Regions from separate parts of the Planococcus sp. 1R117A genome, predicted to be linked through region 1. Evidence: predicted binding sites of a transcription regulator. Region 1 holds the regulator's gene; each other region holds the start of a gene.
What was found. Region 1 encodes Rex, which represses fermentation and respiration genes when NADH is low (regulators of the CRP and FNR family bind a similar motif). Its sites were predicted from a motif close to TTGTGAAATATTTCACAA; they were not measured.
Positions count from the first base shown of each region.

Region 2: the regulator Rex is predicted to act here: its motif matches at 2,267-2,284, upstream of ACSFXN_RS04595 (cytochrome C oxidase subunit II).
Region 3: the regulator Rex is predicted to act here: its motif matches at 2,001-2,018, upstream of ACSFXN_RS01495 (AtpZ/AtpI family protein).
Region 4: the regulator Rex is predicted to act here: its motif matches at 2,038-2,055, upstream of ACSFXN_RS19180 (cytochrome ubiquinol oxidase subunit I).

Region 1 covers NZ_JBPRLO010000013.1:16,270-20,483, forward strand. Annotated here, with positions in the region: gene groL (chaperonin GroEL) at 1-454, opposite strand, end outside; gene groES (co-chaperone GroES) at 582-866, opposite strand; gene ACSFXN_RS19635 (CPBP family intramembrane glutamic endopeptidase) at 1,060-1,851, shown strand; gene ACSFXN_RS19640 (redox-sensing transcriptional repressor Rex) at 1,901-2,533, opposite strand; gene ACSFXN_RS19645 (ABC-F family ATP-binding cassette domain-containing protein) at 2,717-4,214, shown strand, end outside.
Region 2 covers NZ_JBPRLO010000001.1:979,436-983,649, reverse strand. Annotated here, with positions in the region: gene ACSFXN_RS04610 (murein hydrolase activator EnvC family protein) at 1-423, opposite strand, end outside; gene ACSFXN_RS04605 (universal stress protein) at 697-1,149, opposite strand; gene ACSFXN_RS04600 (Crp/Fnr family transcriptional regulator) at 1,352-2,053, shown strand; gene ACSFXN_RS04595 (cytochrome C oxidase subunit II) at 2,346-2,468, shown strand; gene ACSFXN_RS04590 (cytochrome c oxidase subunit II) at 2,514-2,981, shown strand; gene ACSFXN_RS04585 (b(o/a)3-type cytochrome-c oxidase subunit 1) at 2,983-4,214, shown strand, end outside.
Region 3 covers NZ_JBPRLO010000001.1:349,443-353,656, reverse strand. Annotated here, with positions in the region: gene upp (uracil phosphoribosyltransferase) at 1-597, shown strand, start outside; gene wecB (non-hydrolyzing UDP-N-acetylglucosamine 2-epimerase) at 836-1,933, shown strand; gene ACSFXN_RS01495 (AtpZ/AtpI family protein) at 2,172-2,393, shown strand; gene ACSFXN_RS01490 (ATP synthase subunit I) at 2,397-2,768, shown strand; gene atpB (F0F1 ATP synthase subunit A) at 2,796-3,506, shown strand; gene atpE (F0F1 ATP synthase subunit C) at 3,569-3,793, shown strand; gene atpF (F0F1 ATP synthase subunit B) at 3,967-4,214, shown strand, end outside.
Region 4 covers NZ_JBPRLO010000011.1:17,417-21,630, forward strand. Annotated here, with positions in the region: gene ACSFXN_RS19175 (cytochrome d ubiquinol oxidase subunit II) at 1-541, opposite strand, end outside; gene ACSFXN_RS19180 (cytochrome ubiquinol oxidase subunit I) at 538-1,887, opposite strand; gene ACSFXN_RS19185 (NUDIX hydrolase) at 2,099-2,530, shown strand; gene ACSFXN_RS19190 (metallophosphoesterase) at 2,677-3,324, opposite strand; gene ACSFXN_RS19195 (diacylglycerol kinase) at 3,416-4,214, opposite strand, start outside.

The DNA of each region.
Region 1 (4,214 bases):
CAGAAGAAATCGCTGCAACTTGTGCAATTGATTCTTTTCCTTCGATTTGCTGGGAAACAGCTTTCAAGCCTTCAACAGCACTTTCTACTGCCATTTCAATACCGCGGCGGATGCCGACAGGATTGGCGCCAGCTGTAACGTTTTTCAAGCCTTCACGGATCATTGCCTGCGCTAGAACCGTTGCAGTTGTCGTACCGTCACCTGCGATGTCGTTTGTCTTAGAAGCTACTTCAGCGACCAATTTCGCGCCCATGTTTTCAAATGCGTTTTCAAGTTCGATTTCTTTCGCAATGGTTACACCATCGTTAGTGATAAGAGGTGAACCGAATTTCTTCTCAAGTACAACGTTGCGCCCTTTTGGCCCAAGCGTCACTTTTACTGCATCTGCTAATTTATCAACACCAGCAGCCATTAAACTGCGTGCATCTTCGCTGAATTTAATTTCTTTTGCCATCTGTAGTTTCCTCCTCTATCTAATTACCATTCTAAATTAAAATAGTTTACTAAGTGATATGAAGCAAGACAGCCTAGACGCCTGCGGGAAAGCGAAGCTGTATTGCGGAATATCAACATACTATTTTTTAGCCTAATACCGCTAAAATATCGTTTTCGCGTAAGATCAAGTATTCATTGCCTTCATATTTAAGTTCAGTGCCTGCGTATTTTGAGAAGATGATCCGGTCGCCTTCTTTGACTTCCAGTTCAGTGCGCTGTCCATTGTCACGGATAACTCCATTACCTACAGCGATCACTTTGCCTTCCTGCGGTTTTTCCTGTGCCGAACCCGGCAGTACAATTCCGCTTGAAGTCTTTTCTTCTGCTTCTACAAGCTCAATAATTACGCGATCTCCTAATGGTCTTAACAATTGAAACACCCTCCTCAGATTATCTATATCGTTTCCATTAGCACTCTAACACCGAGAGTGCTAACCCACTTCTCAGTTTAATAAAATCCCTTGCCTTTTGCAAGTCTAAACATTCACTTTTTTTTATTCTTTGCGGTTACGTTTTGAAACCTCTACAATAGTAGTAATACGTGAAACGAAAGGAAATCTGTGTATGAAAATAAATGTAAAAGCTAAAGCTGATACAGACCGCTCCGGCAAACAGAAGTTTAGCGTTAAAGCGAGCCGGAAAGGCAAAAAGACGCCGCTCTATGTATTGCTGATTTTTATAGCTGTGCAGCTGCTACCAATTTTATTTATTGCACCGACACTGAATTATTTCCGTGGCCAAGGATTGGATGAAGCTACCGCATTAGCCTCTACTTCCGGCTGGCTGATTGTGTTCACTATGGGCGTCGGGTTTATTGTGACCATGATTGTTATTTTACGCGACAAGCGGTTTTTCGATATTTGGAAAGGCAAAAAATCAAGCCTTCTTGCTGCAATCGGCTGGGGTGTCCTCGGCTTTCTGTTATTACTGATCGGGCAATCTATTGCGGCCATGATTGAAATGGCCATCGGCATCGAAGCTGGATCTGAAAACACCATGGCACTCGTCAATATCGCCGAGGTGGTTCCAATGGCAATCCTCGCGGTTGTGTTATTTGGGCCGATACTGGAAGAACTCGTATTCCGACGCGTCGTGTTCGGTTCATTGAACCAGACCACCAACTTCTTTGTAGCCACTGCTGTCAGTGCCTTGGTTTTTGCCCTCGTTCATATGGAGTTCAGCCATTTGCTGCTGTACTTCACCACGGGCCTTGTGCTGGCATTCCTTTACCAAAGAACGAAACGCATCATCACTCCGATTATTGCGCACATCATGTTGAACGGCTATGTCATGCTGATTCAATTGAATATGGATAAAATCGAGAACTTCCTGAAGCAGCTCGAAAATATTCAGTAATGAACAAAGCAAAAAAGCCTTCCCCGAATTGATTCGGCGGAAGGCTTTTCTATTGCTGCTTGATTTGGTAAATAAGTGTTTGCAGTTCTACGGACAAGTCGATTGTCTGCACACGGATATGATCCGGAACCGAGATGCGGACAGGAGTGAAATTCAAGATGCCTTTGATGTCGGTTTTCGCGAGGCGGTCCGTGACTTCTTGGGCAGAGCGTGAAGGCACGGTCAATATGACCAGTTCAATCCCTAATTCCTCAATCTTTTCTTCAATGCGGTCCGGATGGTACGTATCAATACCGCTGATTCTTTCCCCTTCATATGGCGAGTTTGAATCGAATGCGAGAACAATCTTGGTGTTGTGGTTGCGCTGAAAATTGTACTTTAAAAACGCACTTCCCAAATTCCCGACGCCGATCAGCGCCACATTGGTCGCTTCGTCCTGGTCGAGGGTTTTCCGGAAAAATGCAAGCAGGTCCTGAACATCATAGCCATACCCTTTTTTGCCGAATGCCCCCAAATGGGAAAAATCCCGGCGAATGGTGGCCGAGTCGATTTTCATCGCTTCACTTAATTCCTGGGAGGAAATCCGTTTTTGTCCGGCGTTCGCGAAGTTCTGGAGAAAACGGTAATAAAGCGGCAATCGTTTAGTTGTGGCTTGTGGAATTTTTGATGGTTCATGTAACATGCAACGTTACCTCCTGCGGTTATATAAGAAACTTCACTTAGTAGGATTTTCTTCATCCCCACTGACCATTAAAGCGGAATCAAATCGATTTTATCTTACATGAGACGGCTCGATATGTAAAGCTGGCTTGATTGCGAACAGCCCGCCCATCGGCTACACTTAGAGAGAATAGAGGTGACCCACATGATTGTATTACAAGTAAACCAAGTCCATAAATCGTTTGGAGCAGATGAAATCCTCTCCGGCGTCAAACTGGAAGTCCAACACCGCGACCGCGTTGCACTCGTGGGCCGCAACGGCGCAGGAAAATCAACTTTGCTAAAAATCATCTCCGGTGAAATGTCTTACGACAGCGGCGATATCATCATGCCGAAAGACCTGACTATCGGCTATTTGGAACAACAAACCGATCTGGAATCAGAAGCGACCGTTTGGGACGAAATGATGACGATTTTCAGTCATTTCCGTGAACAGGAAGCAAAGCTTCGCCAACTCGAAGCCCAAATGGCAGACCCGGCCGTTCATGATGATTCCGCGCAATATGAAAAAGTCATGCAGGAATACGATACATTGCAGCACGATTTCAAAGATGCAGGCGGCTATCAGTTTGAAGCCGATACACGAGCCATCCTTCACGGCATGAAATTCTATGCCGAAGACTATGAGAAAAAAGTGGTTTCCTTATCAGGGGGGCAAAAAACGCGCCTGATGCTCGCCAAATTGCTGCTCAGCAAACCCCAGCTGCTGATTCTCGATGAGCCTACCAATCACTTGGATATTGAAACCTTGAGCTGGCTCGAGAATTATTTAAAAAACTATCCAGGCGCTTTACTGATTGTTTCGCATGACCGCTACTTCCTCGATCAAGTGGTAACGCTTGTCTACGAAGTATCCCGTCACCGCGTCAAAAAGTATACCGGCAACTACAGCCGCTATCTCGATGAAAAAGCGAAACAATACGAACTCGACTTAAAGCAATTCGAGAAGCAGCAAAGCGAAAAGGCAAAGCTTGAAGATTACGTCCAGCGCAACCTGGTCCGTGCCTCCACCACCAAAATGGCGCAAAGCCGCAGACGGGTTCTGGAGAAAACCGACTGGATGGGTACACCGGACGGCGACGAGAAATCCGCGCGTTTCGGCTTTACCATTGAAAAACAAAGCGGCAACGATGTTTTGAATGTCCAATCGCTTGCCATCGGCTACGGCAGCCAGCCGGTTTCTGAGAACATCTCACTGAAGCTGTACCGCCAGGATAGTCTGGCACTTGTCGGACCCAATGGCGTTGGCAAATCGACGCTCCTGAAAACGATTATGAAAGAACTGAAACCACTCGCCGGCACAATCCATTACGGCACCGGCATCCAGTTCGGCTACTATGACCAAGAACAAGCCAACTTAAAAGGCAATAAGCTCGTCTTGAATGAATTATGGGATGATTATCCGCATATCAACGAAAAAGACATCCGAGGCATTTTGGGGCGTTTCCTATTTTCAGGAGACGACGTATTGAAACCGATTTCCACGCTTTCAGGCGGTGAAAAAGCGCGCGTCGCGCTCGCCAAGCTGATGATGCAAAAAGCCAATGTGCTGCTGCTTGATGAGCCTACTAACCACTTGGATCTCGACAGCAAAGAAGTACTGGAAAATGCCTTGCTCGATTATCCGGGTACAATTTTATTCG
Region 2 (4,214 bases), on a different contig from region 1:
CAATACATCTATGTAATCTACAGATCCGCCGCTCAATTGAATCGCGCGTGCGCGTTCTTGCAGCAAGACAGTTCTTTCATCAATTTTGCGCTGCAGCTCTGTAATGGAAGCTTGCAAAGCTTCTATTTCTGTTTTTGTTTGATCAATCTGAGCTTGGACCTCATCAATTTTTGTTTGTGTTTCTTGGATTTTATTGTCCAATTCAAAAATTTTGCCGGCAATCTCTTCAAGCTTTGACTGGTTTTGAGAAATTTGTCCTGCTTTTTCTTGAATGCCTGAGTTCAATTCGTTTTGTTTCTGTTCAACTTGCTGCTTCTTGCTTTCCAAGTCGCTTAGCTTATCCGCATTCGCTTCAGGAATCGAAATTGACAAAGCCATGATGGCTGCGATTACAGCGGTTGTGCATTTGGTTAATAAATTCACTTTTCTTTTCCCCTTCCAACTATGTAACTCTATAATAAATCTATATGTAGATTGAAAAATCTCGCTATATGTAACAGATGAACCCGCCTATAAAAAAACCGACAATAGTATTGTAACATCATAAAAATCTATTTTTTATTACAGTTATGTATCATTTTTTAAAAGAGAGAAAGCCTAAAGTACCGCCATTCGCTTTGAGATTCAAAGAATCATCACAAAAAAAGCCTTTCCTTATTTAAAAGGAAAAGCTTTTTTTATATTATTTTAAAAAGTTTAAGCTTCTTTTTCTTCAGTCCGAACAATTAAAACGTCACATTTTGCGGCGCGAACAATGCGTTCAGAGACACTTCCCATAAAAATACGTTCAGCAGAATTGGTGCCTGTCGCTCCGCAAATGATCAGGTCAATATTGAAGCGGCGAACTAGATCCACTGGAATCAGCGTTTTAGGAGAACCCATTTCAATTACAATATGGACCTCCGTTGCTCCAGCTTCGACTGCTTTGTTTTTATATTCTGACAGCAAACTTTCCGCTTGTCTTTTAGATTCTTCAGCGAATTCACGGCCATAAGATTCGATTGTCCCAAATGAGCGGTTATCTATGATACTGGTTAAGTATAAGGCCGCCTGGTTGCGCGCTGCGATTCCTACCGACTTTCTAAAAGCCAGTTCGGCTTCCTTAGAACCATCTACAGCGACTAGTATCTTTTTATATAGCATAGTCATGTTAAATTCCTCCTTCTCTATACTGATATACTTCGACAATTAAACCTGCGTTCCCTCTTTTTAATAAATTTAAAGGAAAATTTGTCCAAAAAATAAATGGGCATAAAGCTCTCAGGAAATTGTAAAGCTATTAAATACAGATTATGTTACTCTTTATTCAATAGAAAGACGTGAAAATTCAAAGTAGCAGCGAGGTGATCGTATGAAAGAGAAAACGATAAGTTCAAACATATCCGATGAACTAAAAGAACTGCTGTCTATACGTCATATGATTAAAGAATACAAAAAAGGCGCCTATTTATTCCGCGAAGGGGATACCGTCAAAGGCATTTATCTTATTCGTTCAGGAAAAGTGCAAATTGGAAAAATCACACCTGATGGAAGAGAGCTGACTTTACGCATTTGTGGACCCGGCCAATTAGTGGGAGAAGTGACTATCTTTTCGGATCACCCCCTTTATATGCTGGATGCTAAAGCAATTGAAGACGTCGTCTGCATAAAAACTGCTATAGAAGACCTGGAAGATGCATTGCTCGAAAATTCCAAGCTGGCTGTGGCGTTTATGAAATGGATGGGGATTGACCAGCAAAAGACCCAGACAAAATTCCGCGACCTTATGCTGCACGGCAAAAAAGGGGCGCTGTATTCGACGTTGATCCGTTTATGCAATAGTTATGGGGTGGAAAAAGACGGCGGTATTTTGATTGATATGGCTTTGACTAATCAGGAGCTGGCCAATTTCTGCGGGATGACACGTGAAGTGGTAAACCGTCTATTGAGTGATTTGAAAAAACAAGGAAAAGTTTCAATAGTAGAAGGAAAACTGCTGATTCGTGATCTTCGCCATTTAAAAGACGAAATTAATTGCGAAAATTGCCCGATCTCTTTTTGCAGAATTGATTGAGAAATGAAGGAAACAACCAGTTGGGCATAAACCGCTCCGAGTTGGGCATAAACCCTTCAGAGTTGGGCATAAATTAGCAAAAGTCGGGCATAAACACTCCAAAGTTGGGCATAAGCAAAAAAATAAGGCAAAAAAAGAAGCTGCACCGAAGAAAATCCGGTGCAGCTTCTTATTTTGTCTAAAATTTGACAGCTGCTGTAAAAAATAATGCAGGTGTGATATATATCACAATGCTTTAGTGACTAAAGGATTACTCTGAACACAAGAGAAGGATAATAAGAGGTGAGGGAAAATGAGCAAAAAAATCCAGGAGCCGGAAGCCGATTTGAGAGGAACGCTAATCAGTGTGTTTTTCGTGGGCATCGTCATTATTGCCATGTGGGTTGCGGTTTATTTAATGTATGTAGCAAGATGAGCCGGGCGGTTTATCTATGCAGGAAGAGAAAAGGAGTAGATTAAGATGCATCTTCATAAATATGAAAAAATCTGGCTGGCTTTCGGGGGTGCCGCCTTGGTTGTATTTTTGAGTGTAGTGGGAGTCAGCGCATTTTCCCATGATCACACACCAGCGGGAGGGATGGAAACCATCGATCCCAAAAAAGTAAATGAAACAGCTCCTTTTGACAAGCCAGGAGTAACACAGCTTGATGACGATACGTACCAAGTGGCAGTCATATCAATGGCGTTCGGTTATAATGCACCGGAACTGAAAGTGCCTGCCGGAAAAGAAATCATCTTTAAAGTGACCAGCACGGATGTCGTCCACAGTTTTACCATTGATAACACGAAAGTCAATTTAATGGTGGTTCCCGGACAAATTACCACTAAGTCCTACACATTCGAGAAACCTGGAAAGTATTTGATTCTTTGCAACGAATATTGCGGTACGGGCCACCACATGATGTTCAACGAAATAGAGGTGTATTGAAATGATTGCTGTACAAGATCGGAAAATCGCAATATGGAATATCGGTGTCGCGTATATAGCATTTCTAATAGGTACGTTATGCGGCTTGCTTCAGGTTTTTATCTGGAATGATGCCTTGCAGTTGCCTGCCTGGCTCGATTACTATCAAATTTTAACGGCACATGGTGTGCTGCTTGCCCTTATTTATACAGCATTTTTCATTTTTGGCTTTTTTGTTACTGGCATGAGCAAAACCCTCGGAACGTTCGGCCCGAAAGTCCGGCTGTTTTCCTGGATTGGTTTCTGGGTGACATTGATCGGTACAGTGATGGCAACCGTCATGATTGTAATCGGGGAAGCTTCCGTGCTTTATACATTCTATGCACCATTGAAAGCAAGCGGCTGGTATTATGTCGGACTTGCCCTATATGTGGTCGGAACGTGGATCAGCAGCTTTGCCTTGATTGGGCATTACCTGGTATGGCGCAAAAAGCATAAAGGTGAAATGAGCCCGTTGTTCGCTTTCATGACCATCGCGACGCTCGTTTTATGGCTCATTGCTTGTCTTGGAGTAGTAGCAACGGTTCTTTTCCAGTACATTCCTTGGGCGTTCGGCTGGACAGATACCATCAACGTTGAACTGAGCCGCTCGCTGTTCTGGTATTTTGGGCATCCGCTTGTGTACTTCTGGCTGCTGCCGGCTTATATGGCCTGGTATTTGATCGTGCCGAAACTTCTCGGCGTGAAAGTATTCAGTGATTCACTGGCACGTTTGTCATTTGTCTTGTTCATTCTGTTCTCGATTCCGGTGGGTTTCCACCACCAACTGACTGAACCCGGCATTTCGAACTTCTGGAAGTTCCTGCAGGTTGTGCTGACATTCATGGTTATTGTTCCGTCACTCATGACTGCCTTCTCAATGTTTGCAACGTTTGAAACATCTGGACGCAAAAAAGGCGCAAAAGGTCTGTTTGGCTGGTTCAAAATGCTGCCATGGAAAGACGTCCGCTTTACATCGATTTTCATCGCAATGGCGTTCTTTATTCCCGGCGGCGCCGGCGGTATTATTAATGCAAGTTTCCAATTGAACGAAGTCGTCCACAACACACTCTGGATTGTCGGCCACTTCCACATCACAGTCGGCACACCCGTGGCGATGACGTTCATGGGAATGACGTTCTGGCTGATTCCCTATCTGGCCGGACGCCAATTCACGAAGTCGATGCAGACACTCGGTTTTGTCCAGATCATCAC
Region 3 (4,214 bases), on a different contig from region 1:
ATTCAGCATAAATTGACGTATATCCGCGATAAGTCGACAGGAACGAAAGAATTCCGTGAATTGGTAGATGAAATTGCAACGTTGATGGCTTTTGAAATCACGCGGGATTTGCCGTTAAAGGAAATTGAAGTGGAAACGCCGGTTCAGATGGCGACTTCCAAAGTGTTGGCGGGCAAGAAGTTAGGCATCGTGCCAATTCTGCGTGCTGGCATCGGTATGGTGGATGGCATTTTAAAATTGATTCCTGCCGCTAAAGTGGGCCATATCGGTTTATACCGGGATCCGGAAACTTTACAGCCGGTTGAGTATTATTTGAAATTGCCATCCGATGTGCAAGAACGTGAATTTATTGTAGTAGACCCGATGCTTGCAACAGGTGGTTCAGCGATAGAAGCTGTGAACTCCTTGAAGAAGCGCGGTGCGACGAAAATCCGTTTCATGTGCATCATTGCAGCACCGGAAGGCGTGGAAGCTTTCCAAGCAGTTCATCCGGAAGTTGATTTATATATTGCGGCATTGGACGAAAAACTGAACGAGCACGGGTATATTGTTCCAGGTCTTGGTGATGCAGGGGACCGGTTGTTCGGTACGAAGTAAGAAAAGCGGAAAGAGCCGCTTAGCTTCGACAGAACTAAGACAGACCAGCGAAGTGGTGCATTTTGCCACTCAGCCGGGGTGGATTATGACACGTGAAGCTGGCTCTTGTAGCTGGACAAAATAAGCAAGAAAAATGCAGGCAATCCAACCCTCGGGTAATAGCTGCGAAGAGGGTTTTTTCGCCAGAGTCTAGACATATAAGAAGTGAGGGATTTATTTGTCGAAAAAGTGGAAAGTGATGACGATTTTTGGCACGCGGCCTGAAGCTATTAAAATGGCGCCGCTTGTACTCGAACTCCAAAAGCATCCTGAAACCATCGAGCCGCTTGTTGCGGTAACTGCCCAGCATAGAGAAATGCTTGACCAAGTGCTGGAAACGTTTCAGATTACTCCGGATTTCGATTTGAATATTATGAAAGACCGGCAGACATTAAGTGATGTTACTACTCGGGCACTTATTGGGCTTGACGGCATCATGAAAGAAGCAAAACCGGATATCGTACTTGTGCATGGCGATACGACAACGACTTTTGTAGCGAGCCTTGCCGCTTTCTACAACCAGATTGCTATTGGCCATGTAGAAGCTGGACTGCGCACACATAATAAGTATTCTCCTTATCCAGAAGAAATGAATCGTCAATTGACGGGTGTCCTTGCTGATATTCACTTTTCGCCGACTGAAAAATCCGCTCAAAACCTGCGCTCGGAAAACAAACAGGAAACAAGCATTTATATCACTGGCAACACGGCTATAGATGCATTGAAAACAACAGTGCGCGAAACTTACAGCCATCCCATTCTTGAGAAAATCGGTTCAGACCGCATGATTTTATTGACGGCCCATCGCCGTGAAAATCTGGGGCAGCCAATGCGCAATATGTTCCGGGCCATTAAACGCCTTCTCGCGGAACATGACGATATCCAAGTGGTTTATCCGGTTCATATGAATCCGGCAGTGCGTGAAGTCGCGGATGAAATTCTGGGGCGTGATCCGAGAATCCATTTGATTGAACCGCTGGAAGTGTTGGATTTCCATAACTTCGCTGCCCGCTCATTCATTATTTTGACGGATTCCGGCGGCATTCAGGAAGAAGCGCCGTCGCTCGGCAAACCGGTCCTTGTGTTGCGGGATACCACTGAACGGCCTGAAGGCATCGATGCTGGGACACTTAAGCTGGCAGGGACAGACGAAGAAACAATTTATGGTCTGGCAAAAGAACTGCTCATTGACAAAGAAACGTATAAAACGATGTCTCAGGCTTCTAATCCTTATGGTGATGGTGAAGCTTCCCGCCGGATTGTTGAAGCTTTAATCGAATACTTTTCTGCTAAGTAAAGTATTGATTTTTTGTTGAGGTAATACTTTTTGGAAATTTGTCGACAATATGACAGATGGAAATCGCTTGTGAACAATTTCACTTCTAGGAATTGACATGATTTTACCCCTATTGTATGCTTACAAAGGGTATGCATGAGAAGGTTTTCTTACATAGAAGAAGTTGTTCTGAAAGCCTGATGCGACTGCTCTTTTTAGAGGTAAAATGTCAAATCAAACGAAACTCGAGGGGTTTATCATGCGCCCAACAAAAAGTCCCTTACAAGCGATGGCCCTTTACAGCGCCATCCTCTCACAACTTGTCGGGTCCGTACTCATCGGTACATTCACAGGTATGTGGCTCGATGAACAATTCGGAACCGCCCCGCTTTTCTTGATCATTTGCCTATTTACAGGATTAGCCATCGGTATATGGGCAATGCTTCAAACTATCCGAAAATTCGACTCAGGAGACCAGTAAAAAATGGATGGACTAAGGGAGATTTATACAAGGCTTAAGAAGATGATGTACTTCATCCTTGCGGCATTCGTTATTGGTTGGGGGTTTACCCCTTATCAAGAAGTTTTCGCGGGCCTGATCATCGGTTCCTTGTTCGGCATTTATAATATGTGGATTCTGGTTCGCCGGATGGAAGGATTTGACCGGGCGGTGGCAGAAGGCTCGAAGGTTCGTTCGCTCGGAACGGCATTACGGTTTGCATCAGGTGTTGCAGCAGTGGCGATAGCAATTCTTTTCGCTGAGTACATTCACTTGGTCAGTACGGTAATTGGGTTGATGATCCCATATGTTCTGTTATTGGCAGAACGGATTGTTTATCATGTGAAACACCATTAATAAAGTGGAAAGAGAGGTGAAACTATCGTGGATCATGGCGCTCCAATGTATGAATTGTTCGGTATTTGGTTTAACTTATCGAACGTTATGATGCTTCTTGTAGCCGCTCTTATCGTTTTCCTAATTGCATTTATCGCTACTCGGAATCTGCAGCTTAAACCAAAAGGCATGCAAAACTTCATGGAATGGATTATGGATTTCGTTAAAGGTCTTATTAAGAGCAATATGGACTGGAGAGACGGTGGACGATTCCATGTTCTTGGAATTACGTTGATCATGTTCATTTTCGTATCAAACATGTTGGGATTGCCTTTTGCAATAGTTGTCAACGGAGATCTTTGGTGGAAATCACCAACTGCTGATCCAACGGTCACTATGACATTGGCTGCCACCATTATCGTTTTGAGCCATTACTATGGCATCAAACTGAAAGGGCTGGGACAATACAGCGCAGGATATTTAAAACCTATGCCGTTTTTATTCCCGCTTAAGATTATTGAAGAGTTCGCAAATACGCTGACACTCGGTCTGCGTCTTTACGGTAACATCTATGCAGGTGAAATCTTGCTTACTTTATTGGCAGGCCTTGCATCAGCAAGTGTCTTTGGATTTGCAGCCGCTATCCTTCCAATGATGGCATGGCAAGGGTTCTCAATTTTTATTGGCGCAATCCAAGCGTTCATTTTCGTTATGTTAACGATGGTTTATTTATCGCATAAAGTTGCCGACGACCATTGAGTATAAATTGCTCATATTGAGCAAAAAAAAAAAAACAACTATCCTGAGGAGGACATATCACAATGACAGGTTCATTAGGTTTATTAGCAGCAGCAATCGCAGTAGGTTTAGCAGCACTAGGTGCAGGTATTGGTAACGGTCTTATCGTTTCAAAAACAGTTGAAGGAATCGCTCGCCAGCCAGAAGCACGCGGCGTTCTTCAAACAACTATGTTCATCGGGGTAGCATTGGTTGAAGCACTACCAATCATCGCAGTAGTTATCGCGTTCATCGTAATGAACCAATAGTATCGGCTCTCATACATTAAGCAGAATGGCGGGAATGCTTCGGCAGGTTTTTCGCCATTTATGTTTGTATGACCTTATGATTTCGAAAAACTATTCTTTTACATTAAAAGATCTTATTATAGAAGAAACTCAACGAAACTGAACTTTAAGCTCTTGAAGGGAGTGAAACAATCGTGTTTTTTGATCACCTCGTACTCGGCGCGGCCGGGGAATTTTTAAACATCGGAGATATCATAGCAACTCTTGTAATTTTCATCTTGTTGATGTTGCTATTGAAAAAATTCGCATGGGGCCCATTGATGGGCGTAATGCAACAGCGTGAAGATTTGATCGCCAGTGAAATCGAAACGGCTGAACACAGCCGCCAGGAATCACAGAAATTGCTTGAAGAACAGCGCAGCTTGCTAAAAGAAGCGCGTAC
Region 4 (4,214 bases), on a different contig from region 1:
CAGCCGAAATGTAAAGGACTGCTGCCAAACTTAATACTACGATACTCCAGGTCAACGGGCTTGAGAACAATGCCCAGTAATCAAGATATGGCGTGTCGCCATTCATTTTGATAAAGCCGCCTTGCGACATGGCGAATACCGGCGACAGAGATGCTGGAAGCAGCAGCCCGGACAATCCATACATATAGATATAACCTCTATGATTGATTTTTGCCCCATATGTTGCAAAGGCGTAATAAGAGCCGCGAATGGCCAGCAATACGAGCGCTATGCTCGCTGGCACCAGCAATGCTGTGCCGTAATAAAAGGCTGTCTGCGGAAAGAATCCGACGATGCCGACAAAGAAGAAAACAAAAAAGACATTTGTGACTTCCCATACCGGCGACAGATAGCGCTGGATAATATTCGTTAAAATATGCTGTTTGTTGGTAAAAGCGCTGTAGGCATTGAAGAATCCGGCACCGAAATCAATCGATGCCACAATGACATACAAGAACAAGAATAGCCATAAAACCGATATTCCGATGATTTCAAGTGTCATCCTTGTTCACCGCCTTTTTGTTGCGCTTCTCGGTCAGCTAGTTCTTTTTCGACCGGATTGCGTTTATACATCCGTGACAGGACCACGATAGTCCCGACTCCAAGAATAAAGTACAGTCCTGCGAACAAGATAATCATCAAGTCGACTTGACCACTCGTTGTCGCGGCATCAGCGGTTTTCATATAGCCCCGCAAAATCCACGGTTGGCGTCCGACTTCTGTAAACCACCAGCCGGCTTCGATTGCAATAAGTGCCAGCGGTCCACCAGCCACGATCAGCCAACGGAACCATTTCGCTTTGATAAACGACCAGCCGCGCCATGCAGCCACGACATAAACAAAGGAGAAGAACGCCAGCCACATGCCAATTGTTACCATAATATCAAAGAGATAATGGATCCACAGCGGCGGAATTTCATCTTTTGGAAATTCTTCCAGTCCAATAACTTCTGCGTTAGGCAGACTGTGAGCAAGAATACTTAAGGCATATGGAACTCTTATTTCGTATTTCACATCTTCCCCATCCAAAATGCCGAACAGGATAAGGTCTGCCCCTTCTTCCGTTTCAAAATGCCATTCTGCAGCCGCCAATTTTTCCGGCTGGTATTCAGCTAAGTATTTACCAGAGAAATCTCCGATAAGCGCTGTCGCGATGGAAAATACTAATCCTAACTTCATGGTTAAGAATAGCGCTTTTTTGTGGTAAATATGATTTGACCCGCGAATCATTCGGAAAGCGGCGATAGACGCCAGTAAAAATGCCGAAGTCATAAAGGCCGTTGACATAACATGCGCTACTTTTGTCGGCATTGCCGGACTTAGCATCGCAAGCAATGGACTAACATTGACCAATTCACCATTCAATACTTCAAAACCTTGCGGTGAGTTCATAAAAGCATTCACAATAGTGATGAACACCGAAGATGCAGCCGCTCCGAGAGCTACCGGAATCAGCAGCAAGAAGTGTTTGCGCTGATCTTCAAACCGGTCCCATGTGTATAAATAAATTCCAAGGAAAATTGCTTCAAAGAAAAACGCGAAAACTTCCATAAATAACGGCAATGCAATGACATTACCGGCCATTTGCATGAAATTCGGCCATAATAACGACAATTGCAGACCGATAGCTGTACCGGTTACTACACCGACTGCAACCGTAATGACAAAACCTCGTGCCCAGCGTCTGGCCAAAAGAATATAATGATCGTCTTTTTTCTTAATCCCGACCCATTGGGCAATCATGATCATCAGCGGAACACCAACGCCAATTGTCGCATAAATAATATGGAATGAAAGCGTCATTAAAGTCAAAATTCGGCTTAATAACGCCGTATCTTCAAATCCCATTTTTTTTCTCCTTTCAAAATCGCATTAATTCTTATACTCAACTCTACACACCTATTGTACCTTATCACTCTTTTTTTTTAAGTTTTTAACCACTGTAAAACCCCAACAAATACGCAGCTTTGAATAACTTGTGACAGCAAAAGTTTCAATGTTTGAAATATTTCTAAAAGTTTAGTATTCTATTTGGAACACAAACAAAGGATGATGCAGCATGAAAACAAGACGGAAAGTATTCGCTTATATTACTAGAGGCGCGGAAGACCAACGGGAATTGCTGGTCTTTGAACATAAAGGAGAACCAGAAGCAGGACTGCAAGTGCCTGGGGGAACAATCGAAGAAGGGGAAATGCTGATTGATGCCCTTTACCGGGAAGTACATGAAGAAACAGGCTTGCCGCGTGTGGTTCTGGAATTTGTAGGCAAGGTCCATAAATACAATTACTACCCCGAACATCAAGATAAAGTATATGAACGGAATATCTTTCATTTTGAATATACGGGGGAACCTGTAGAATCCTGGGAACATACTATCGTCAGCGATGGCCAAGACAATGGCCGGACCTTCCTATTCCACTGGGAACCGGTAAATAACTGCCCGAAACTAGCAGCAGACCAAGATGCTGCACTTGAACTTATGGAATAGTCAAAACTAGAATGCATTAAACGCTAAAAAAACACATGGCTGGAAATCCATGTGTTTCCTTGCAGACACTCGAATATTCCGAGCTTGTCTGCATTTTTTGTGCATCAGATAGTAAAGGTGCTGCTTAAAGAACTCCTGTCGTTCCCTTAAATATCTCTGGCATCTGTTTCTTCTTTTAAAAATTCAATGATTTCTCCATTCGGTTTAACTTTCACTCCGGTCAAATATCGGGCATAAACTGCGCCTGTATCAATATTCCAGGCGTGGCTCTTGGCGTCATACAGCGGTTTTTCGCGTGGCGTATGACCAATGATCTGCAGCTTTCCGATGTTTTTCAAAGGGCTGCGGTTCCAGAGAATGCCGTACATATCATCTTCTATATAAGGGTTTTCTGCTTGCACGGATATTCCGGCATGGCTGATGAACAAATGCTCGGTTTCAAAGAATAGTGGCAATCGGCTCAGCCATTCCATATCGGACTTGAAATTCCTATCTGAGTTTTTATATTGGGCAAGCGTGTCTGCACCGCCCTGCCATAGCCAATTCGGATTGGGCCCGCGGAAAACATGTTCCTGCATCTCAAGCTCATGATTGCCTTTCAAGAAATTGGCCTGCTCTGGCAATTCTCCGCTTAACTGTCTGGCCAGCCCGACCATTTGAGGTGAATTCTTTCCTCTGTCTATTAAATCTCCTACTTGCACCATTACCTCATTTTCTTTATCCCAATAGCGGTTAATCATATTGCTGAACGTGTAATAGCAGCCATGCACATCGCCAATCACAAAATAGTTCATCTGCTAGCCCCCCTTTGATAAAGTAAAGGTAAAGATGACAAAAGACCAAACCGCAACCCGATCTGGTCTTTTCGTTTATACAAATTTACTCTTATTTCCGGTCTCTTTCAACAATTGAAGAAAGCGGAACTAAAACTTCGATATGGCGGCCTAGGTTTTCAAACTTTGCAGGCAATAAGCCTCCAAATTCGCCATCGAGGTTTAACAGCACCCGTTCATCAGAAGAAACAGAGATCTTGCTGGCTTTTGCATAAATTACATTTGGATCTGATAAATGTTCTCCACGCAGCGCCAAGGAAGCTACGCGAATAAACTCTGCCATGTTCAATTCTTTCAAAATCAGCAACGTGAATTTTCCGTCATTGATGCTGGCATCAGGAGCCAATTTTTCAAAACCGCCAACGGAATTTGTCAATCCAATTAAAAACATCATTGCCTTGTCATCAAAAACTTGGCCATCATATTCGATTCGGACGTTTGAAGCACGGATAGACGGCAGCATCTCGATGCCTTTTAAGTAATAAGCCAGCTGGCCAAGCACTGTCTTCAGTTTGCTGGGGACTTCATATGTCAATTCGGTCAGTCTGCCGCCTCCGGCTATATTGATAAAATAACGTTCATTCATCAGGCCGACATCAACCGGTATAGAATCGCCTTGAATGATGATATCAACAGCTTTATTGATGTCCCGAGGGATGTGAACGGCACGGGCAAAATCATTTGTCGTCCCCATAGGAATCAAACCGATTTTCGGCCGGTCTTCAAATTGGGAGACTCCTGCAACCACTTCGTTCAATGTCCCGTCTCCGCCAACAGCCACAATCAAGTCGAATTTTCTATTTACTGCAAGGGATGCTGCTACTGTGGCGTCGCCTTCACCAGTGGTGGCA